DNA from 4 places in the Streptomyces sp. NPDC047981 genome. Region 3 is predicted to be linked to each of the others. Evidence: riboswitches for the same ligand, from Rfam matches in the RefSeq annotation. Region 3 holds a riboswitch; each other region holds the start of a gene.

Region 1 (4,523 bases), on a different contig from region 3:
GACCCCGGGGACAGCGCGCACTTCGACTCGCTCACCCCGCACCGGATCGGCGCCGCCGGACGGGGCGGAGCCGAGCTGCTCTTCGTCCACACGCTGATGCAGAGCCCCGTCGCCGAGCTGTGCCTCGGCGACGGTGGCGCACCGCACCTGCACTGAACCTCAGAAAGGACCGATATGTCCGAGAAGCACGCACCGGTCACCGGCGAGGAGCGCGAGGCCGGCAAGTTCCCCAAGGGGCTGGTCCTCCGGCTCTTCGCCTACCTCGTGGCCGGGCACCTCTTCGCCGGGTTCCTCTATCTGCTGTTCGCCCTCGGCGCGCAGAACCAGTGACGCGCCGGGGTGGGGCTCACCCCTCGACGACGAGCCGCTCGCGCAGCTTCGCCCGGGTCTCCGGGCTGAGCTTCAGGCCGTCGGTGAAGTAGTTCTCCGCCGTCCCCCAGGTCTGCTCCATCGTCTCGAACGCGGCCCGCAGGTACTCCACCCGCGCGTCGAACAGCGGGCTGATCAGCTCCATCACCTCGGGTGCCATCGCGTCCGAGGCGGAGGAGGCGCGGCGCACCTTGTAGCGGCGGTGCGGGTCGTTCGACTTCACGTAGTCGGCCTCGATCGCCTCGCGCTCGACGCCCACCGCGAGCAGCGAGATCGCGATGGAGAGACCGGCCCGGTCCTTTCCGGCCGCGCAGTGCATGAGCGCGGGGACGCTGTCCTCGGCGAGCGCGTGCAGGATGCGGCTGTGCTCCGCCGTCCGCTCGACGATCATCTGCCGGTACGAATCGGACATTCGGGTCGCGGCCTTGTCGCCGCCCAGGATGTCGCGCAGCTGCTCCAGCTCGCCGGAGCGGACGAGCTTCCAGAACTCCTTGCCGTCGGCCGGGTCGTTGAGCGGTATGTTCACGTTCCGTACACCGGGCAGTTCGACGTCCGGGCCCTCGATCTTGACATCGGCCTGATTGCGGAAGTCGAAGATCGTGTGCAGCCCGAGGGTGGTGAGGAAGGCCGCGTCCTCCTCGGTGGCGTGCGCCAGGTGGCCGCTGCGGAAGAGGCGCCCGAACCGCACCGAGCCGCCGTCCACGGTCGGCAGTCCGCCCACGTCCCGGAAGTTGCGTACCCCGGTGAGCTCGGGTTCGGTCGACGGGACCTGGGGCAGCTGCTGCGTCACGAGTGCTCCTGAAGGTAGACGGATCGCGATCGGTTCCTGATCGATTCCTGGGGCAATCATCCCGGGTGTCGGGGGCGGCGCGCACCCCTGGGTAGGGGATTGGGTGTTCTGTCCGAATTGAGCCCTTCGGTATAACGCGCCCTGGTTGCAGGGGAGATGGGTTTCGGGGCGTGAGCAGCGTCTCAAAGGTGACGGACCGTGCCTGATCGTCCCCGCTAATTCCCGTACCGGAAAAGGAAATCGATCCCCCGTCATCCACGCAGGGTGACCGGAATTCGGCGCGGATATCACGCCGCGGATTGCGAACGGAAACCAGCGGCTTGTTCGGCTCGACCCCGCTCGTCTAGCGTCACGCTCAATCCGGACGGACCGCCGAATCCTGCCACCGACCGGAATCAATCCGCACCCATCCACGTACGGCAGGAGCGGGGGACCCAGGTAAGTACGCCGCACCGGTCTGACCGGACGGCTCGGGGTGAAGCCGCGTGAGAACGCGGCCGGACATCTCCAGTCCGAACCCGACAGCTCACCTCGTAGGCGACGGAGAGGAATTCGCCATGCCCGCGAAGGGTAAGCATCGCCGTCCCAAGGCCAACCCGATCACGCGCGGATTCGTCGCCGCCGGCACCGGCGGCGCCGTCGTCGCCCTGCCGCTGCTCGGTGCGACCGGCGCCCACGCCGCCGAGAAGGCCGCGCCGGCCCTGACGTCCGAGAAGGCCGTCGCCGCCGTCGCCGCCACCCCCGCGAAGGCCCCGGCCGCCCCCGCGGCGAAGCCGAAGACGTACTCCGTCGTTCCCGGCGACTACCTGTCGAAGATCGCCGCCGAGCACGACCTCAAGGGTGGCTGGCAGAAGCTCTACGCCGACAACCGCCAGGTCGTCGGCGAGAACCCCTCGCTGATCCTCCCCGGCATGAAGCTCACCCTGGGCGCCAAGTCCACGGCCGCCCCGAAGGCCGCGGCCCCCAAGGCCGCCCCGAAGGCCGCGCCCAAGGCCGAGAAGAAGTCCTCGTCCTCCGACGCGAGCGAGTCGCGCGCCTCCCGCTCCTCCGAGCGCACCACGGCCGCCACCACCCAGGACTCCGCCCCCGCGCAGTCCGCCCCGGCGCAGTCCTCCTCCGGCTGGGTCGCTCCGGTCGGCGGCGGCGTCTCCACCCCGTACCGGGCCTCCGGTTCGATGTGGTCCTCCGGCTACCACACCGGTGTCGACTTCATCGCCTCCTCCGGCACCTCGGTCAAGGCCGTCGGCGCGGGCACCGTCCACTCGGCCGGCTGGAGCGGCGCGTACGGCAACGAGGTCGTCATCCAGCACGCCGACGGCACGTACTCCCAGTACGCCCACCTCTCCTCGCTCTCCGTCTCGGCCGGCCAGACCGTCACGGGCGGCCAGCAGATCGGCCTCTCCGGCTCGACCGGCAACTCCAGCGGCCCGCACCTGCACTTCGAGATCCGCACCGGCCCGAGCTACGGCTCGGACATCGACCCGCTGGCGTACCTGCGCCAGCACGGCGTCGGCATCTGACGAGCCGCGTCGTACGCACCACCCCGCAGGGGCCCGGCACTTCGGTGTGCCGGGCCCCTCGCGCGTATTCCGGCTTGGCGGAATCTTGACCGGTGGCGTATCTCACCCGGCGTCAACCCCTCCTTACGGTCGCGTAGGTCACACCCGTAAGGGAAAGATGAACTCCCGTGGCAGACGATTCGAGATCAAGAGACAAGAACGTATTCGGGTCGTACGCGGCGATCGGGGACAGCTTCACCGAGGGCGTGGGAGATCCCGGGCCGGACGGGAAGTACGTCGGATGGGCGGACCGCTTCGCGGTTCTCCTCGCCGACCAATTGCCGGAGCACGACGCGTTCCGTTACGCCAATCTGGCCGTCCGGGGCCGGCTCCTCGACCAGATCGTGGCGGAGCAGGTCCCGAGGGCCAAGGAACTCGCCCCCGACCTGGTGAGTTTCTGTGCGGGCGGCAACGACATCATCCGGCCCGGCACCGACCCGGACGACGTCGCCGAGCGCTTCGAGCGCGCCGTCGCCGACCTCACGTCGGCCGTCGGCACGGTGATGGTGACGACCGGCTTCGACACCCGCGACGTACCCGTCCTGCGGCACCTGCGCGGCAAGATCGCCACGTACACCGCGCACGTCCGGGCCATCGCCGACCGCTACGACTGCCCGGTCCTCGACCTGTGGTCGCTCAAGTCCGTACAGGACAGGCGGGCCTGGGACGACGACCGGCTGCACCTCTCGCCCGAGGGCCACACCCGGGTCGCGCTGCGCGCCGCCCAGGTCCTCGGCATGGACGTGCCGGCCGACCCGGACCAGGCCTGGCCGCCGCTGCCGCCGAGGGGGACCCTGGAGGTCCGCCGCGACGACATCCACTGGGCCAGGGAGTACCTCGTGCCGTGGATCGGGCGCCGCCTCCGCGGCGAGAGCTCGGGCGACGACGTCGCGGCCAAGCGCCCCGACCTCATGCCGGTCGGCGACCTCATGCCCCTCTGACGACTCCGTCGGGCGCGGCCGCGCCATCGGGTCCGACCACCCCGACCGGCGCGACCAGCCCGACCGGCGCGGCCGGGATCCGCTCCAGGACCCCGCCCGCGAACACGTCGTACAGCGGCAGCGTCTCCAGGTGGACGTAGCCGATGTGGCAGTCGCACACGGCGAGCGGGCAGGCGCGCGGGCGCAGGGCGGCACGGAACGAGCCGTCGTACAGATTGCCCAGCTCCGCCTTGACGAAGTGGCACCGGCGCACCGTCCCGTCGCCGTCCACGGAGATCACCGACTCCCCGGTCCTGCAGGGCAGCCCGGCCGAGCGGTGCGGATGGCGGCTGTACGGGAAGAGGGGGTCGAGGGCCGTCCAGCCCTCGGCCTCCTCGTCGGTGTACGTATGACCCTCCGCCGCGTTCACCCACAGATAGACCTCGCGCGGCAGGTCCGCGCGCAGCCGCTCCGCGTGCTCCCGGTGCTCGGCCAGACCGACGATCCCGACGCTGAACCGCGTGCCCCGCGCCGCCAGGTCGTGGCACTTGGCGAGGAAACGGTCGTACGGCGTCTGGCCGGGATGGTACGTGCACCAGAGCGCGAGGGTCTCGGCGTCGGCCTCGGCCAGCCAGTCCGTCCGGCAGCTCAGATTGGTCTGGATCGCCACCCGCTCGATGTGCGGCAGATGCGACAGCTCGGCGAGGGTCCGCCGGTACCACGACCTGACCAGGCCCTCGCCCCACGGCGTGAACAGGATCCGCAGCCGGTCGTCGGTCCGCGCCGCCGCCCACGCGGCGAAGCGTTCGAGGGCGGCCCGGTCGGCCCGCAGCTGCTCACGGCTGTCACGCCGCTTGGCGAACGGGCAGTAGGGACAGTCGTAGT
Region 2 (4,523 bases), on a different contig from region 3:
TACGCGGCACGGGCGACGGGCCGGGTCTGGGCGCCGCCGCAGTACCTCGACTACGGCGGCTACAACCCGTACCAGAGCTAGGACTTCAGGACCCTCAGGCTGCGGCGTCCGGTTCGGAGGCCTCCGTCAGGAGGGTCAGCTCCGCCGGGGTCAGGCGGAGATCGGCCACCGCCACGAGGGCCGGGAGCTGTTCGACCGTACGGGCCGAGGCGATCGGGGCGGCGACGGTCGGCCGGGAGGCGAGCCAGGCCAGGGCGACGGTGGCGACCTCCGCGTCGTGCGCCGCGGCGACGGTGTCGAGGGCGGCGAGGATCCGCCGGCCCCGCTCGGTCTCCGCGTGCTCGGAGGCACCCTCGGCACGGACGCTGTCGACGGTCTTCCCGGCGCGGTACTTGCCCGTGAGGAAGCCGGAGGCAAGGGCGAAGTACGGGACGGCCGCGAGCCCGGCCCGCTCGGTGGTGGCCAGCAGCTCGCCCTCGTAGGTGTCGCGCGACAGCAGGTTGTAGTGCGGCTGCAGGGCGACGTAACGGGCGAGGCCTTCGGCCTCGGCGAAGTCGAGGGAGGCCTGGAGCCGCTCGGGAGAGATGTTGGAGGCGGCGACGGCGCGCACCTTGCCGTCCCGCACCAGCTGGTCGAGCGCGGTGACGATCTCCTCGACCGGGACGGTCGGGTCGTCGAAGTGCGAGTAGTACAGGTCGATGTGGTCGGTCCCGAGCCGCCGCAGCGACTCCTCCACCGCGCCCTTGATCGTGGTCGCGGCGAGGCCCTTGTAGCGGGGGTGCGCGCCGACCTTGGTCGCGATGACCACCTCGGAGCGGTTGCCGCGGGAGGCCAGCCACTTGCCGATGACCGTCTCGGACTCTCCGCCCTGATTGCCCTCGGCCCAGGCCGAGTACATGTCGGCGGTGTCCACGAAGTTGCCGCCCGCGGCGGTGTAGGCGTCGAGGACCGCGAAGGACTGCTCCTCGTCGGCGGACCAGCCGAAGACGTTGCCGCCCAGTGCGAGGGGGAAGACGTCGAGGTCTGAGGTGCCCAGCGGGCGAAGTGAGGTCATGGGACGGTACAACGACCGTCCCGGGGCCGGGTATTCCGGCAGCCCTGAGGTCGGGGGGGGGTGCCGCCAGGACTGCCGGAGTCGGGAAGTCTCCGGGGGTCGCTAGACCGAGAGGCCCTTGCTGCCCAGCCAGGCCGCCGGGTCGATGCCCGCGCCGCCCGCGGTGTGGACCTCGAGGTGCAGGTGCGGGCCGGTCACGTTGCCGGTCGCGCCCACGCGCCCGATCGTGTCGCCGGTGCCCACGGTCTGGCCGACGCTCGCCGTCATCGAGGACAGGTGCGCGTACCAGACCTCCGTGCCGTCCTCCAGCTCGAGGACGATCCGGTAGCCGTACGAGCCGGACCAGCCGGCCGACTTGATGGTGCCGCCGTGCACCGCCTTGACCGGCGTGCCGGTGGGCGCCGCGAAGTCGAGGCCGGTGTGCTGGCCGGAGGACCACATGGAGCCGGACTGGCCGTAGGTGGAGGTGATCGTGTACGAGGACGTGGGCAGCGAGTAGCTCGCGGCGAGCTTGGCCAGGCGCTCGGCCTCGGCCTTCGCCGCCGCCTCCTCCTCGGCCTTCTTCTTGGCCGCGGCCGCTTCCTTCTCGGCCTGGTCCGCCTTGGCGGCGGCCTCGGCGGCGGCCTTCTCGGCGGCCGCCTTCTCCGCCGCGGCCTTCTCGGCGGCGTCGGCGGAGGCCTGCTGCTGCTCGGCCTGCTGGAGGATGCGCGCGCGCAGCGCCTCGCCCGCGTCGGCGGCCGACGTGGTCTTGGCACCGTCGGCCTTGTCGACGCTGTCGGCCGGCAGGGCCAGGGTGGCCGTGAGGGGCTGCGGGTTGGTCGTACCGGAGTCCGAACCCGCGTCGTCGTCCGAGATGAACTCGCCGACACCGGGCAGCTCGGAGGCGTCCGGCAGGTTGAGGTCGGGAAGCGATATCGAGACCGGGGGCTTCTCCTTGGCGGTCGCCATGCCGCCCGCGCCGACCGCCGCGATGACACCGACGCCGAGGACGGTGGAGGAGCGGGCGAAGCCGGAGCGCTGCTTCACGACGCGGTGGCGGCCACCCGAACGGGACTGCTGGCGCAGGGAGTCCTCGGTGGGGTTCCACTCCCCCCACGTCGCCGCGTCGTCGTCCGTCCCGGCGGCGCCACGGGCGCCGAACGCGTGGAACCCGTCAGAAAGACCTTCGGGGGCAGGGCTGTTGGACGCCACGGAGGCGTGCTCCTTTCCTTCCTTCTCGCCTACCGGGTTAGCTGACGGGTTCGGAGCAGGAAGGTCTCCTACGGGCGGTTCCGCACGGGTGCGAAGGTGCCCGATTCACCCCAAGTAGTGGTTCCCCGGTTCCCTTTCAGGATTCGGCGCACGCGCACGGTGCCGTCTCTTGCGACGGCTGGGACGACCGCGCTGCGTTATCGAACGTTAATAGACACGGGGGGCTGATTCCAAGCTGTTCCCGTTGATCATTCCCGAGATTGAGCTGGTACAGCCCGATTTGAGCCCGCTTCAGTACGAAGTCTTACCGCGCCGCGGTGAGTGACGGTTCGTCAATTGTTATCGGAGCGGTACCCCTCCACTACGCAAGGTCACGGCGGCCGTCATGGCAGTGGTCACGGCAGTCGTCACAGCAGGGCACGGCAGGGCACAGCAGGGGTCACGGCAGAGGTCACGGCAGGGGTCACGGCACCACGGGCATCGTCCGGCGCCGCTCCGGCTGGCCCGCGCCCGGCCGGCTCACGGCGAGCAGCGCCATGTCGTCGGTGGAGCCCCCACCCGTGTACCGGCGCACGTCGTCGACCAGCGCGTCGAGCAGTTCCTCGGGGCCCGGGAAGATCCTCCCGGCGAGCCGCTCGGCCGGTTCGTAGAACGCCCCCGAGGCGTCGCGCGCCTCGGAGAGCCCGTCGGTGTAGAGGAGCAGCGTGGCGCCCGGCGGGTACGGGGCCTCGTCGGCCCGGTCGGGCCAGGCGGCCAGCTCGCCCATGCCGAGCGGCAGCGCGGGCTCGGTCGGCTCCAGATGCGCCAGGCCCCCGTCCGCGTGGAGCAATAGCGGCTCGGGGTGGCCCCGGTTCACCACCCGTACCCGCCCTTCCCCGCGCGGGATCTCGGCGAGGACGGCGGTGGTGAACCCCTCGAAGGCGTCGAGCCCGTCCCGGCGGGTGCCCTCGCGGGCGAGCGCCCGCTCCAGGCGTTGGGCGACGCCCTCGAGGGAGGACTCCTGCTCGGCCGCCTCCCGGAAGGCACCGATCACGACAGCGACCGCCTCCACCGCGTCGAGCCCCTTGCCGCGCACGTCACCCACCACGAGCCGGACCCCGAACGGCGTGTCCTGGACGGCGAAGAGGTCACCGCCGATGAACGCGTCCGCCTGCGCGGCCTCGTAGCGGGCCGCGACCTGGAGCCCGCCGATCCGCTCGGCGGGCGTCGGCAGCACGGCCTTCTGCGCGGTCTCCGCGATCACCCGCGCCGAGGCGAGCCGCTCGCCACTGCGCCGTACGACCCGGTTGATCAGCAGGGCGAGCGCGGAGACGGTGACGACGGTCAGCGTCTCGGTGAGGGCGGGGATGTCGTTGACGGTGTCGTTGTAGACGTGCAGCCCGATGCTGGCGAGGACGGCGGCGATGCCGGTGAGCAGCGTCGTGAGCATGGAGAAGAACGGCGCGGCGATGAGCGGCGCGGCGGCGAACATCGGGGAGGCCGTGTACGAGGCGGGGGTGGACAGGTCGAAGACGATCCCGCCGACGATCACCAGCGGCGGCAGGGCCCGGATGAAGCGGCGCGCCCGCTCCGCCCGCCGCCGCGGGCCCCGAGAGGAGAGCCCGTTGGCCGAGCCGTTCGCCAGGCCGTTCGCTGAGCCGTTCGCCCGCCCGCTCGCCGAGCCGTTGGCGAGGCCGTTCGCCCGCCCGCCCGCCGAGCCGTTGCGCGCCCCGGCGCCCCGCCCGTTCACCGACGGACGCGGCTGCCCCTTCCCCCGCCCCTGCCCCCGGTCCGGCCCTCGTTCCTGCCCCTGCCCCTGGCCCTGCCCCACCTGTGGTCTCCTGCCCGGTCCGTACACGGCACGGCGACGGACGGTACCGCGCCCTCCCCAGGGTGGCGGGAGCCGCGCCGCTCGGCGACCCCCGCTCGGCCATGTGGGGGACACGGGTTCCGCACTCCCCGCAGCCGCACGAGCGCCGCCCGGTCGTCGGAAACGGCCGGAAACGACGAAGGCCCGGATCCAGTGACTGGATCCGGGCCTTCGTTGCTACTGAGTAGCGGGGACAGGATTTGAACCTGCGACCTCTGGGTTATGAGCCCAGCGAGCTACCGAGCTGCTCCACCCCGCGTCGGTGAATACGACCTTACGGCATGGTGCGCGGATCCCCTAATCCGTTTCCCGGCCGAGGTCTCAGCAGCCACAGTCCTCGGCGTCGACCGGGGCGGTGAGCGGGTCCGCGTCCTTCTTCGCGGGGCCCTCCCACGTCTCGTACGCGAAGCCCTCCCGGACCCAGTACTC
Region 3 (4,523 bases):
CCCCGACAGGGGTCGAAGGTCGGCGACGAGCATCCCGCAACCCGTGAGAGACTGGTCTAGACAACCCGCTTGAGACTTGAAGGGCAACACCATGGCTGAGCGCCGCGTCAACGTCGGTTGGGCCGAGGGCCTGCACGCCCGCCCCGCCTCCATCTTCGTCCGTGCCGCCACGGCCTCCGGCGTCCCCGTGACGATCGCCAAGGCCGATGGCAACCCGGTGAACGCCGCGTCGATGCTCGCGGTGCTCGGTCTGGGCGCGCAGGGCGGCGAGGAGATCGTGCTCGCTTCGGACGCCGACGGCGCCGAGGCCGCGCTCGACCGTCTGGCGAAGCTGGTTGCCGAGGGGCTCGAGGAGCTCCCCGAGACCGTCTGACGGATGCCCGGCCGGACCGAGGGTCCGGCCGCATTCACGGGAAGCCGCACACGCCGCGACGCCGGCGGGTGCGGCTTCTTTCATTCCCTTTTCTCCGGAGCGGCGGGCGAACGCCATCAAAATCCGCGCCGAATTCCGCCGTCTCCGGGCAGCACGAAAAAGCCCCTCGAATTCCCCTCTCTTTGTATACGGCCCGTTCGTTAATTCCGACCGCTCGCGGTGTTGACGACATGTTGCGAAGTCCTCACACGCCCGCGCGGGGGCCGGTCCGGGCGCTTCAGCCGGTGCAGCAGCAGGGAGCGCTCGGCGTGCAGCGCGGTCAGCGCCCGGGCCCGTTCGGCATCTCCGCGCGCCACCGCGTCCACGATCGCGCCGTGCTCCGCCCAGGCCTCGACCGGCTGGGCGGGGGCCTCGACGGCATACATCCAGGCGATCTTGTGGCGCAGCTGGGTGAGCAGGGCGGTGAGCGCGGGGCTGCCCGAGGCCTGGGCCAGGGTCTCGTGGAACCAGCCGCCGAGTGAGCGCAGGTCGTCCCCCTGGCCTCGCCTGGCCCGCTCCTGCCCCAGTCTGACCAGGCCCCGCAGCACCTTGAGGTGGGCCTCGGTGCGGCGCTGCGCGGCCCGGGCCGCGCCGAGCGGTTCGAGGAGCGAGCGCATGTCCAGGAGGTCGGCCGCCTCCTGCTCGGTGGGCTCGGCCACCTGGGCGCCCGCGTGTCGGCGGGTGATCACGAAGCCCTCGGACTCCAGGGTGCGCAGCGCCTCGCGGACCGGGACGCGGGAGACTCCGTACCGACGGGCCAGCTGCTCCTCGGTCAGCCGGCTGCCGCGCTCGAAGACGCCGGTGACGATGTCGTCCCGGATCGCCGTGCACACCGAGTGCGCGGGAATGCGCATGATCGACCTCCGCCTTAATACGCGCGAAACCGGTTGTCCGGCGACTCTATTGCAGCAGGGCGGTATTTCCGACGGCTCCTCGGGAATCATGGATATCTTTTGGTCAGCGAAAAGCCCCGGCTCAGTACGAGCCGGGGCTTTTCTGACGTGCGGTGCGGGTCGGGGGAACGTCCGGTCAGACGTTCACGCCGCGGGCGCGGAGGTACGCGACCGGGTTGATGTCCGAGCCGTACTCGGCGGTGGTGCGGGCCTCGAAGTGGAGGTGCGGACCGGTCGAGTTGCCGGTCGAGCCCGAGATGCCTATCTGCTGGCCCGGGGTGACGGACTGGCCGACGGAGACGCTGATGGCCGAGAGGTGCCCGTACTGGGTGTACGTGCCGTCGTTCATCCGGATCACGATGTTGTTGCCGTACGCGCCGCCCCAGCCGGCCTCGACGACGGTGCCGGAGCCGACGGAGACGACCTTGGTGCCGTACGCGGCGTGGAAGTCGACGCCGGAGTGGCTGCCGGAGGACCAGAGGGAGCCACCGGTCTTGTAGCCGGTCGAGACGTACGAACCGGCCACGGGGAGCTGGAAGGAGTTCAGGCGCTTGCGCTCGGCCTCGCGGGCGGCGCGCTCCTTGGCCTCGCGGATCTCCTTGGCGCGGGCCTCGGCCTTGCGCTTGGCCTCCGCCTTGGCGCGGGCCTCGGCGACGCGCTTGGCCTCGGCCTCGGCTGCCTCGCGCTCCTGCGCGGCGGCCTGGGCGTCGATCTTGTCGGCGAGGGCGTTGTCGGCGGCGACGACCTGGGTCAGGCCGGTGTCCTCAAGGGAGGGGGCTTCCGTGTCGGCGGCGAACGCCGGGGAGGCCAGGGTGCCGATGACACCGGCGGTCGCGAGGGTCGCGACTCCGGCGACGCCCGCGCGGCGGCGCGCCAGTCGGCTCGGACCACGATGCTTCCCGGTGGCACGGGTGAACGCCATGAAGTGGCTGATCCTTTCCTTCCTTCTCGCCTACCGGGTTAGCTGACGGGTTCGGAGCAGGAAGGTCTCCTACGGGCCCCTCCGCACGGATGCGAAGGCGTCCGATTCACCCCAGGGACTTCGTGTGGGTCCCCGGCTCCCCAGGCTCGCGCCTGACGGGGACTCGGCGATGACTGTCCGATGCCGCGGGCGCGGCGGGTGCAACTGGCGAACAGCCGGACCGACGCTATGCGGACCGTCTTTCAATCACCAAACAGACACGCCAGTTTGTAAGACATGCCACAGGACATACGAACACCCTCCCCACCAATACGGACATAGCGGAGGACCCCGACGTAACGTGACGTCGGGGCCCTCCGGTCGCTCCGTTCCGACGGCGGCGCGGAGCTGCCGAGGCGGGGCGTCGACAGCGGCGCACCGCCGCTCGATCAGCCGGTGACGACGGTGACTTCACCGATGCCGAGGGCCCGTACGGGCTCCTCGATCTCGGCCGCGTCGCCCACCAGGACGGTGACGAGCCGGTCCACCGGGAAGGCGTTGACGACGGCGGCCGTCGCCTCGACCGTGCCGGTCTCGGCCAGGCGCGCGTACAACTGCGCCTGGAAGTCGTCCGGGAGGTGCTGCTCGACCTGGTCGGCGAGGGTCGCCGCGACGGAGGCCGCGGTCTCGTACTTGAGCGGTGCCACGCCCACCAGGTTCTGCACGGCCACGTCGCGCTCGGCGTCCGTCAGACCCTCGGCGGCGAGGGTGCGCAGCACCTTCCACAGGTCGTCAAGTGCCGGGACGGTGTTGGGGGTGTCCACGGAGCCGCTGATGGCGAGCATCGAGGCGCCGTGGCCCGCGCCGTCGGAGCGCAGGACCTGACCGAAGGCGCGGACGCCGTAGGTGTAGCCCTTCTCCTCGCGCAGGACGCGGTCCAGGCGGGAGGTGAGCGTGCCGCCGAGGCAGTACGTGCCGAGGACCTGGGCCGGCCAGACGCGGTCGTGCCGGTCGGCGCCGACGCGGCCGATCAGGAGCTGCGTCTGGACGGCGCCCGGCCGGTCGACGATGACCACACGGCCGGTGTCGTCGGCCGTGATCGGCGGCATGGGCCGGGGCTCCGCGCTGTCCCCCGTCCAGGCGCCGAGCGACTCGGCGAGGACCTTGTCCAGGTCCACGTCGGTCAGGTCGCCGACGACCACGGCGGTGGCCGTGGAGGGCCGCAGGTGCTTCTGGAAGAAGGCACGGACGGCGGCGGCGTCGATGGCCGTCACCGTCTCCTCGGTGCCCTGGCGCGGCCGGGACATGCGGGACTCGGCCGGGAAGAGCTCCTTGGAGAGCTGCTTGGCCGCCCGGCGGGCCGGGTTGGCCGTCTCGTGCGGGATCTCGTCGAGCCTGTTGCGCACCAGGCGCTCGACCTCGGTCTCGAGGAACGCCGGCGCGATCAGGGCCTCGGAGAGCAGCCCGAGCGCCTTGGGGAGCCGGGAGACGGGAACCTCCAGGGAGACCCGTACGCCCGGGTGGTCCGCGTGCGCGTCGAGCGTGGCACCGCAGCGCTCCAGCTCGGCGGCGAACTCCTCGGCGGTGTGCTGGTCGGTGCCCTCGGAGAGGGCACGGGCCATGATCGTGGCGACGCCGTCGAGACCCGCGGGCTCGGCCTCCAGCGGGGCGTCGAAGAAGATCTCGACGGCCACGACCTGCTGGCCGGGGCGGTGGCAGCGCAGGACGGTCATGCCGTTGTCCAGCGCGCCGCGGTCGGGGGCGGGGAAGGCCCAGGGCTTGGCCGCGCCCGGCTGGGGCTGCGGATGGAACGTCATGCTCGTCAAAGACGCGGCAGCGTCGGTCACTGGTCCGCTCCCTCTTCCTCGTCGCTGTCGCTCTGCTCGTCGTCGCTCTGGTCGTCGCCGACGGGTTCGTAGACCAGCACCGCGCGGTTGTCCGGGCGCAGTCGGGCGGCGGCGACCTCCCGCACCTCCTCGGCGGTGACGTCCAGGACCCGGTTGACGGCCGTCAGGGCGAGCTGCGGGTCGCCGAACAGGACCGCGAAGCGGCACAGTTCGTCGGCGCGGCCCGCGACCGTGCCGAGCCGGTCCAGCCACTCGCGCTCCAACTGGGCCTGGGCGCGCTCCATCTCCTCGGGCGTCGGGCCCTCGGCGGCGAAGCGGGCCAGCTCCTCGTCGACGGCCGCCTCGATCTCGGGCACCTCGACGCCGCCGGAGGTCTTGACGTCCAGCCAGCCCAGCGAGGGCGCGCCGGCCAGGCGCAGCAGGCCGAAGCCCGCGGCCACGGCCGTGCGGTCGCGGCGCACAAGGCGGTT
Region 4 (4,523 bases), on a different contig from region 3:
CTCGCGGGCGAGCCTGCGCACGTACGCGGGGTCCTGGAGCCGGGCCTTCTCGTCCCGCAGCTCCTCCACGCGCGCGGCGGCCTCGGCGGCCTGGCGCTCCTGCTCGGCGATCTCGCCGCGCTGGGAGACGTACTGCCGCATCGGGTACGCGAGGGCGACGACCAGCGAGCAGACGACCAGGGCGAGGAAGGCCGCGCGGCCGGTGAGCCGGGAGCGGCGGGCCTGGCGGCGGGTCTGGGAGCGGTACACGCGGGCGGCGGTCTGCTCACCGAGCAGCCGGATCCTGGTCGCGGTCGAGAACCGGTCCCGGGCCATGTGCGCGCCTCCCCTTCAGAACGGACGTCCCCGCACACGGTACGGGACCGGGTGCGGGGACGTACGTAACCGAGGGTGACTCGGGGTGCTCAGGAGCTGCGATCAGCCCTTGAAGCGCGGGAACGCGCTGCGGCCGGCGTAGACCGCCGCGTCGTCGAGGATCTCCTCGATGCGCAGGAGCTGGTTGTACTTGGCGACGCGCTCGGAGCGGGCCGGGGCGCCGGTCTTGATCTGGCCGCAGTTGGTGGCGACGGCGAGGTCGGCGATGGTGACGTCCTCGGTCTCACCGGAGCGGTGGGACATCATGCACTTGAAGCCGTTGCGCTGGGCCAGCTCGACGGCGTCCAGGGTCTCGGTCAGCGAACCGATCTGGTTGACCTTGACGAGCAGCGCGTTGGCGGCGCCGTCCTCGATGCCGCGGGCCAGGCGCTCCGGGTTGGTGACGAACAGGTCGTCGCCGACGATCTGGACCTTGGTGCCCAGCTTGTCCGTGAGGACCTTCCAGCCGGCCCAGTCGTCCTCGAACAGCGGGTCCTCGATGGAGACCAGCGGGTACGCGGAGACCAGCTCCTCGTAGTACTCGGTCATCTCGGCGGCCGAGCGGGACTTGCCCTCGAACTCGTACGAGCCGTCCTTGTAGAACTCGGACGCGGCGACGTCGAGCGCCAGCGCGATGTCCTTGCCCGGGACGTAGCCGGCCTGCTTGATGGCCTCCAGGATGAGGTCGAGCGCCTCGCGGTTGGAGTCCAGGTTCGGGGCGAAGCCGCCCTCGTCGCCGAGGCCGGTGGACAGGCCCTTGGTCTTCAGGACGGACTTGAGGGTGTGGTAGACCTCGGTGCCCCAGCGCAGGGCCTCGGAGAAGGACTCCGCGCCGATCGGCGCGATCATGAACTCCTGGATGTCCACGTTGGAGTCGGCGTGCGAGCCGCCGTTCAGGATGTTCATCATCGGAACGGGCAGCAGGTGCGCGTTCGGGCCGCCGAGGTAGCGGAAGAGCGGGAGGTCGGAGGCCTCGGACGCGGCGTGCGCGACGGCGAGGGAGACGCCGAGGATGGCGTTGGCGCCGAGGGAGGCCTTGTTGTCGGTGGCGTCCAGGTCGAACATGGCCTGGTCGATGAGGCGCTGCTCGGTGGCGTCGTAGCCGACGAGCTCCGGGCCGATCTGCTCGATCACGGCGAGGACGGCCTTCTCGACGCCCTTGCCCTGGTAGCGGTTCTTGTCTCCGTCACGGAGCTCAATGGCCTCGAACGCACCGGTGGAGGCACCGGACGGAACGGCAGCACGGCCGGTGCTGCCGTCGTCGAGGCCGACCTCGACCTCGACCGTGGGGTTGCCTCGGGAGTCCAGGATTTCCCGGGCTACGACGACGTCGATGGACGGCACGAGCATCTCCTTCTGGGATGTGACGCTAGATGTGACGCTTGCGGTGCAGGGTCGCTTTGGCCTTGCGACAAGAGCCTAACCGGCTCGGAGGCTCCGGCCAGCCGGGCGCCCGCCCCCTGGGACGAAAAAGGACCCAAGGGCACGCATCTCGGGCCAAAGGGCCCCGAATCTACTCGGCGGTAACCCCTGACAACGCGGAACCCCGGTCCGCAGCGCACGGGGGAAGGACGCTGCGGACCGGGGTGGTCACCGCGGGAGGGTCGTGGGGCGCGCGTGAGCCGCCGGACTCACGCGGGCCGCCGGGCTCACTTCAGGTGGAGCTGCTGGCCCGGGTAGATCAGGTCGGCGTCCTCGACGACGTCCTTGTTGAGCTCGAAGAGCTTGGCCCAGCCGCCCTTGACGTCGTGGGCGGCGGCGATCGTGCTCAGGGTGTCGCCGGCGACGACCTTGTACTCGCCGTCGCCCTTCTTGACCTTCTTGCCGGTCGGGGTGGTGACGGTCTTCTTGGACTCGGCCTTCTTGGCCGGGGCCTTCGGGGCGGTCCGCTGCTCGCTGCGGGTCGTCGGCTGCTCGGCCTGACGCTCCTGCTGCGGCGCGCTCTCCGCGACGACGCCGGGGGTGGCGGACGAGAGGCCGACGCCACAGCTCGGCCAGGCGCCCTTGCCCTGGCCCGCGAGGACCTTCTCGGCGATGGCGATCTGCTGCGACTTCGAGGCCTGGTCGGCGCTCGAGGCGTACGCGGTGCCACCGAAGGCGGCCCACGTGGAGTTGGAGAACTGCAGGCCGCCGTAGTAGCCGTTGCCGGTGTTGATGGACCAGTTGCCGCCGGACTCGCACTGGGCGACCTTGTCCCACTCGGAGACGGTGGCGGCCGAGGCGGTGCCGGCGCCCATCAGGGGGGCGGCGACGGCGACACCGGCGACACCGGCGAGGGCGACGGCGCGGGTGGCCTTGGAGGGACGACGGTGTTTGCCCTTGGCGGAAAACAGCATGGGACTTCTCCTCACCGACGCCTGCGAGGTGAGCTGTCGGGTTCGGGCCGATGTGGATTGCCCGGCCGCGCGACCTTGCGCGCGGCTTCACCCCAAGCCGGTCCTTCGGCCGTCTGTCTCAACGGCCGGGAACGGCACTTACCTTGGGTCCCCCGCTCCTGCCTACGGCGCTTGACGCGACGACTGTTCCCATCGGCCGACGGCAGGATTCGGCGTTTCGGTCGACGGGGCCCGCGGTGGCGAGCGGTCACGACCGTAGACACAGACCCGGGGGAAGTTCAAAGACGTCCATGGGGGACAAATCCCCCCTACTTGCCTCGGGACAAAGGGCGTTTACGCAGGTGAGAGATGACGGAAGGGGAGTTCACGGACGAGACACGCCAGTTGAGGCGAAGAGACCCATGTCTCACTTGCACAGAACCGGACATTCAGCCCCGAACTACCCCTGCGGCGCATCCGCCCCCGCAGCCTTGTCCGCAGCCTTGTCCGGCGTCAGATCGAGGCTCTGGCCAGGGATGATGAGGTCCGGGTCGGCACCCACGACCGTGCGGTTGGCGTCGTACAGGGCGCCCCAGCCGCCGGGAAGTTCGTTCCGCTGGGCGATCTCGGTGAGGTTGTCGCCGGGCTTGACGGTGTATTCGCCGATAGCGTCGGTGATGTCCTCAGCGGGCGTGTTGTCCGTACTGTCCGGGTTCGCACCGCTCTCGACGGAACCGTCCGTCGTCGGCGTGTCAGAAGGCAGGGCGTGGCGGCCCTTTTCGCGGTCCGTGTCCGCATTGCCCGTCTCCTCCGGTGCCGCGTCGCCCCGGTGCTTGCCGTTGCCCGGAGCGGACGGGGTGCCGGAGGTCTCGGGCGCCGCGGGGGACGTCTCGGGCGTGGTGGAGGTCTCGGGGGTGGCCGTGGACGGCGTGGAGACCTCGGAGGAGGGGGTGGAGGACTCGTCCGAGGGGGCCGCGGACTGCGCGGAGCCCGACGGGAGGCCGGAGGTGCGGTCGGACTCGGGGAGCGGGCCCGTGGGCTCGGACGGCTTGACGGCCGGTCCGGGGTCGACGTCCGGCTTGGCGCCGTCGTTGGTCAGGCCGGCGATCGGCGCGCAGGTGGCCCACTGGTTGTCGCCCGCGGCAAGGGCCTTTTCGGCCACCGCGATCTGCTGGGCGCGGCTGGCGAGGTCGGCGCTCGTCGCGTACGCGAGACCGCCGTGGCGCTCCCAGCCCTCCTGGGAGAACTGGAGTCCGCCGTAGAGCCCGTTGCCGAAGTGCGCGCTCCACTGGCCGCCCGAGGAGCACTCCGCGACCCGGTCCCAGGTCGCCGCGTCGGCGGCGGAGGCGGAGCCCGCCGCCAGGAGGGGCAGCGCGAGGGCCGATCCCGTCACGCCTGCGGCGACGACGATGGCGGGGGCCTGGCGGGGTCTGCGGTGTCGACCGTTCCCGGAGCGCATGCGGGCTGCCTTCCGTGTGACTGCTGAGGTGACGGTGAACGTAGCGGCATTCGAACGTCAGTCACAAGTCGATGCAGCGGAGATCACGTAAAAGTCACAGTCTTGACGGAGCGTCACTTCACAACTGGGGCAAACTCCACCGGAAGGGTGCGCAAGCCGCGCATGATGAGTCCTCCGCGCCACCGCAGTTCGTCCGGATCGGCGCCAAGTCGCAGGTCCGGAAGGCGAGTCAGCAGCGTCGCGAGGGCGATCTGCCCTTCGAGCCGGGCGAGCGGCGCGCCGATGCAGTAGTGGATGCCGTGCCCGTAGCCGAGATGCTGGTTGTCGCGCCGGGCCAGATCGAGCGTGTCGGGCGCGTCGAAGCGCGCCGGGTCGCGGTCGGCGGCCGCGAGGAC

The links. A riboswitch is a leader RNA that binds a small molecule or an ion and turns the genes downstream of it on or off. The one in region 3 is predicted to bind cyclic di-AMP.
Positions count from the first base shown of each region.
Region 1: it holds a riboswitch for cyclic di-AMP, as region 3 does, so the genes downstream of both, AB0E14_RS00045 (LysM peptidoglycan-binding domain-containing M23 family metallopeptidase) here and AB0E14_RS24830 (M23 family metallopeptidase) in region 3, are expected to answer to the same signal.
Region 2: it holds a riboswitch for cyclic di-AMP, as region 3 does, so the genes downstream of both, AB0E14_RS34320 (M23 family metallopeptidase) here and AB0E14_RS24830 (M23 family metallopeptidase) in region 3, are expected to answer to the same signal.
Region 4: it holds a riboswitch for cyclic di-AMP, as region 3 does, so the genes downstream of both, AB0E14_RS15900 (transglycosylase family protein) here and AB0E14_RS24830 (M23 family metallopeptidase) in region 3, are expected to answer to the same signal.

Region 1 covers NZ_JBEZNQ010000001.1:5,282-9,804, reverse strand. The annotation lists gene AB0E14_RS00060 (XRE family transcriptional regulator) at 1-156, shown strand, start outside; gene AB0E14_RS00055 (DUF6126 family protein) at 175-330, shown strand; gene AB0E14_RS00050 (tyrosine-protein phosphatase) at 347-1,159, opposite strand; cyclic di-AMP (ydaO/yuaA leader) riboswitch at 1,553-1,712, shown strand; gene AB0E14_RS00045 (LysM peptidoglycan-binding domain-containing M23 family metallopeptidase) at 1,717-2,679, shown strand; gene AB0E14_RS00040 (SGNH/GDSL hydrolase family protein) at 2,847-3,659, shown strand; gene AB0E14_RS00035 (STM4011 family radical SAM protein) at 3,646-4,523, opposite strand, start outside.
Region 2 covers NZ_JBEZNQ010000093.1:8,174-12,696, forward strand. The annotation lists gene AB0E14_RS34310 (PrsW family intramembrane metalloprotease) at 1-81, shown strand, start outside; gene AB0E14_RS34315 (aldo/keto reductase) at 95-1,054, opposite strand; gene AB0E14_RS34320 (M23 family metallopeptidase) at 1,157-2,245, opposite strand; cyclic di-AMP (ydaO/yuaA leader) riboswitch at 2,257-2,404, opposite strand; gene AB0E14_RS34325 (PP2C family protein-serine/threonine phosphatase) at 2,709-3,797, opposite strand; tRNA gene AB0E14_RS34330 (tRNA-Met) at 4,280-4,353, opposite strand; gene AB0E14_RS34335 (rhodanese-like domain-containing protein) at 4,416-4,523, opposite strand, start outside.
Region 3 covers NZ_JBEZNQ010000045.1:1,725-6,247, forward strand. The annotation lists gene AB0E14_RS24820 (HPr family phosphocarrier protein) at 92-373, shown strand; gene AB0E14_RS24825 (GntR family transcriptional regulator) at 574-1,266, opposite strand; gene AB0E14_RS24830 (M23 family metallopeptidase) at 1,442-2,227, opposite strand; cyclic di-AMP (ydaO/yuaA leader) riboswitch at 2,240-2,406, opposite strand; gene AB0E14_RS24835 (pitrilysin family protein) at 2,656-4,023, opposite strand; gene AB0E14_RS24840 (pitrilysin family protein) at 4,050-4,523, opposite strand, start outside.
Region 4 covers NZ_JBEZNQ010000022.1:89,075-93,597, forward strand. The annotation lists gene AB0E14_RS15890 (septum formation initiator family protein) at 1-315, opposite strand, end outside; gene eno (phosphopyruvate hydratase) at 418-1,704, opposite strand; gene AB0E14_RS15900 (transglycosylase family protein) at 2,004-2,690, opposite strand; cyclic di-AMP (ydaO/yuaA leader) riboswitch at 2,694-2,870, opposite strand; gene AB0E14_RS15905 (transglycosylase family protein) at 3,130-4,128, opposite strand; gene AB0E14_RS15910 (cytochrome P450) at 4,242-4,523, opposite strand, start outside.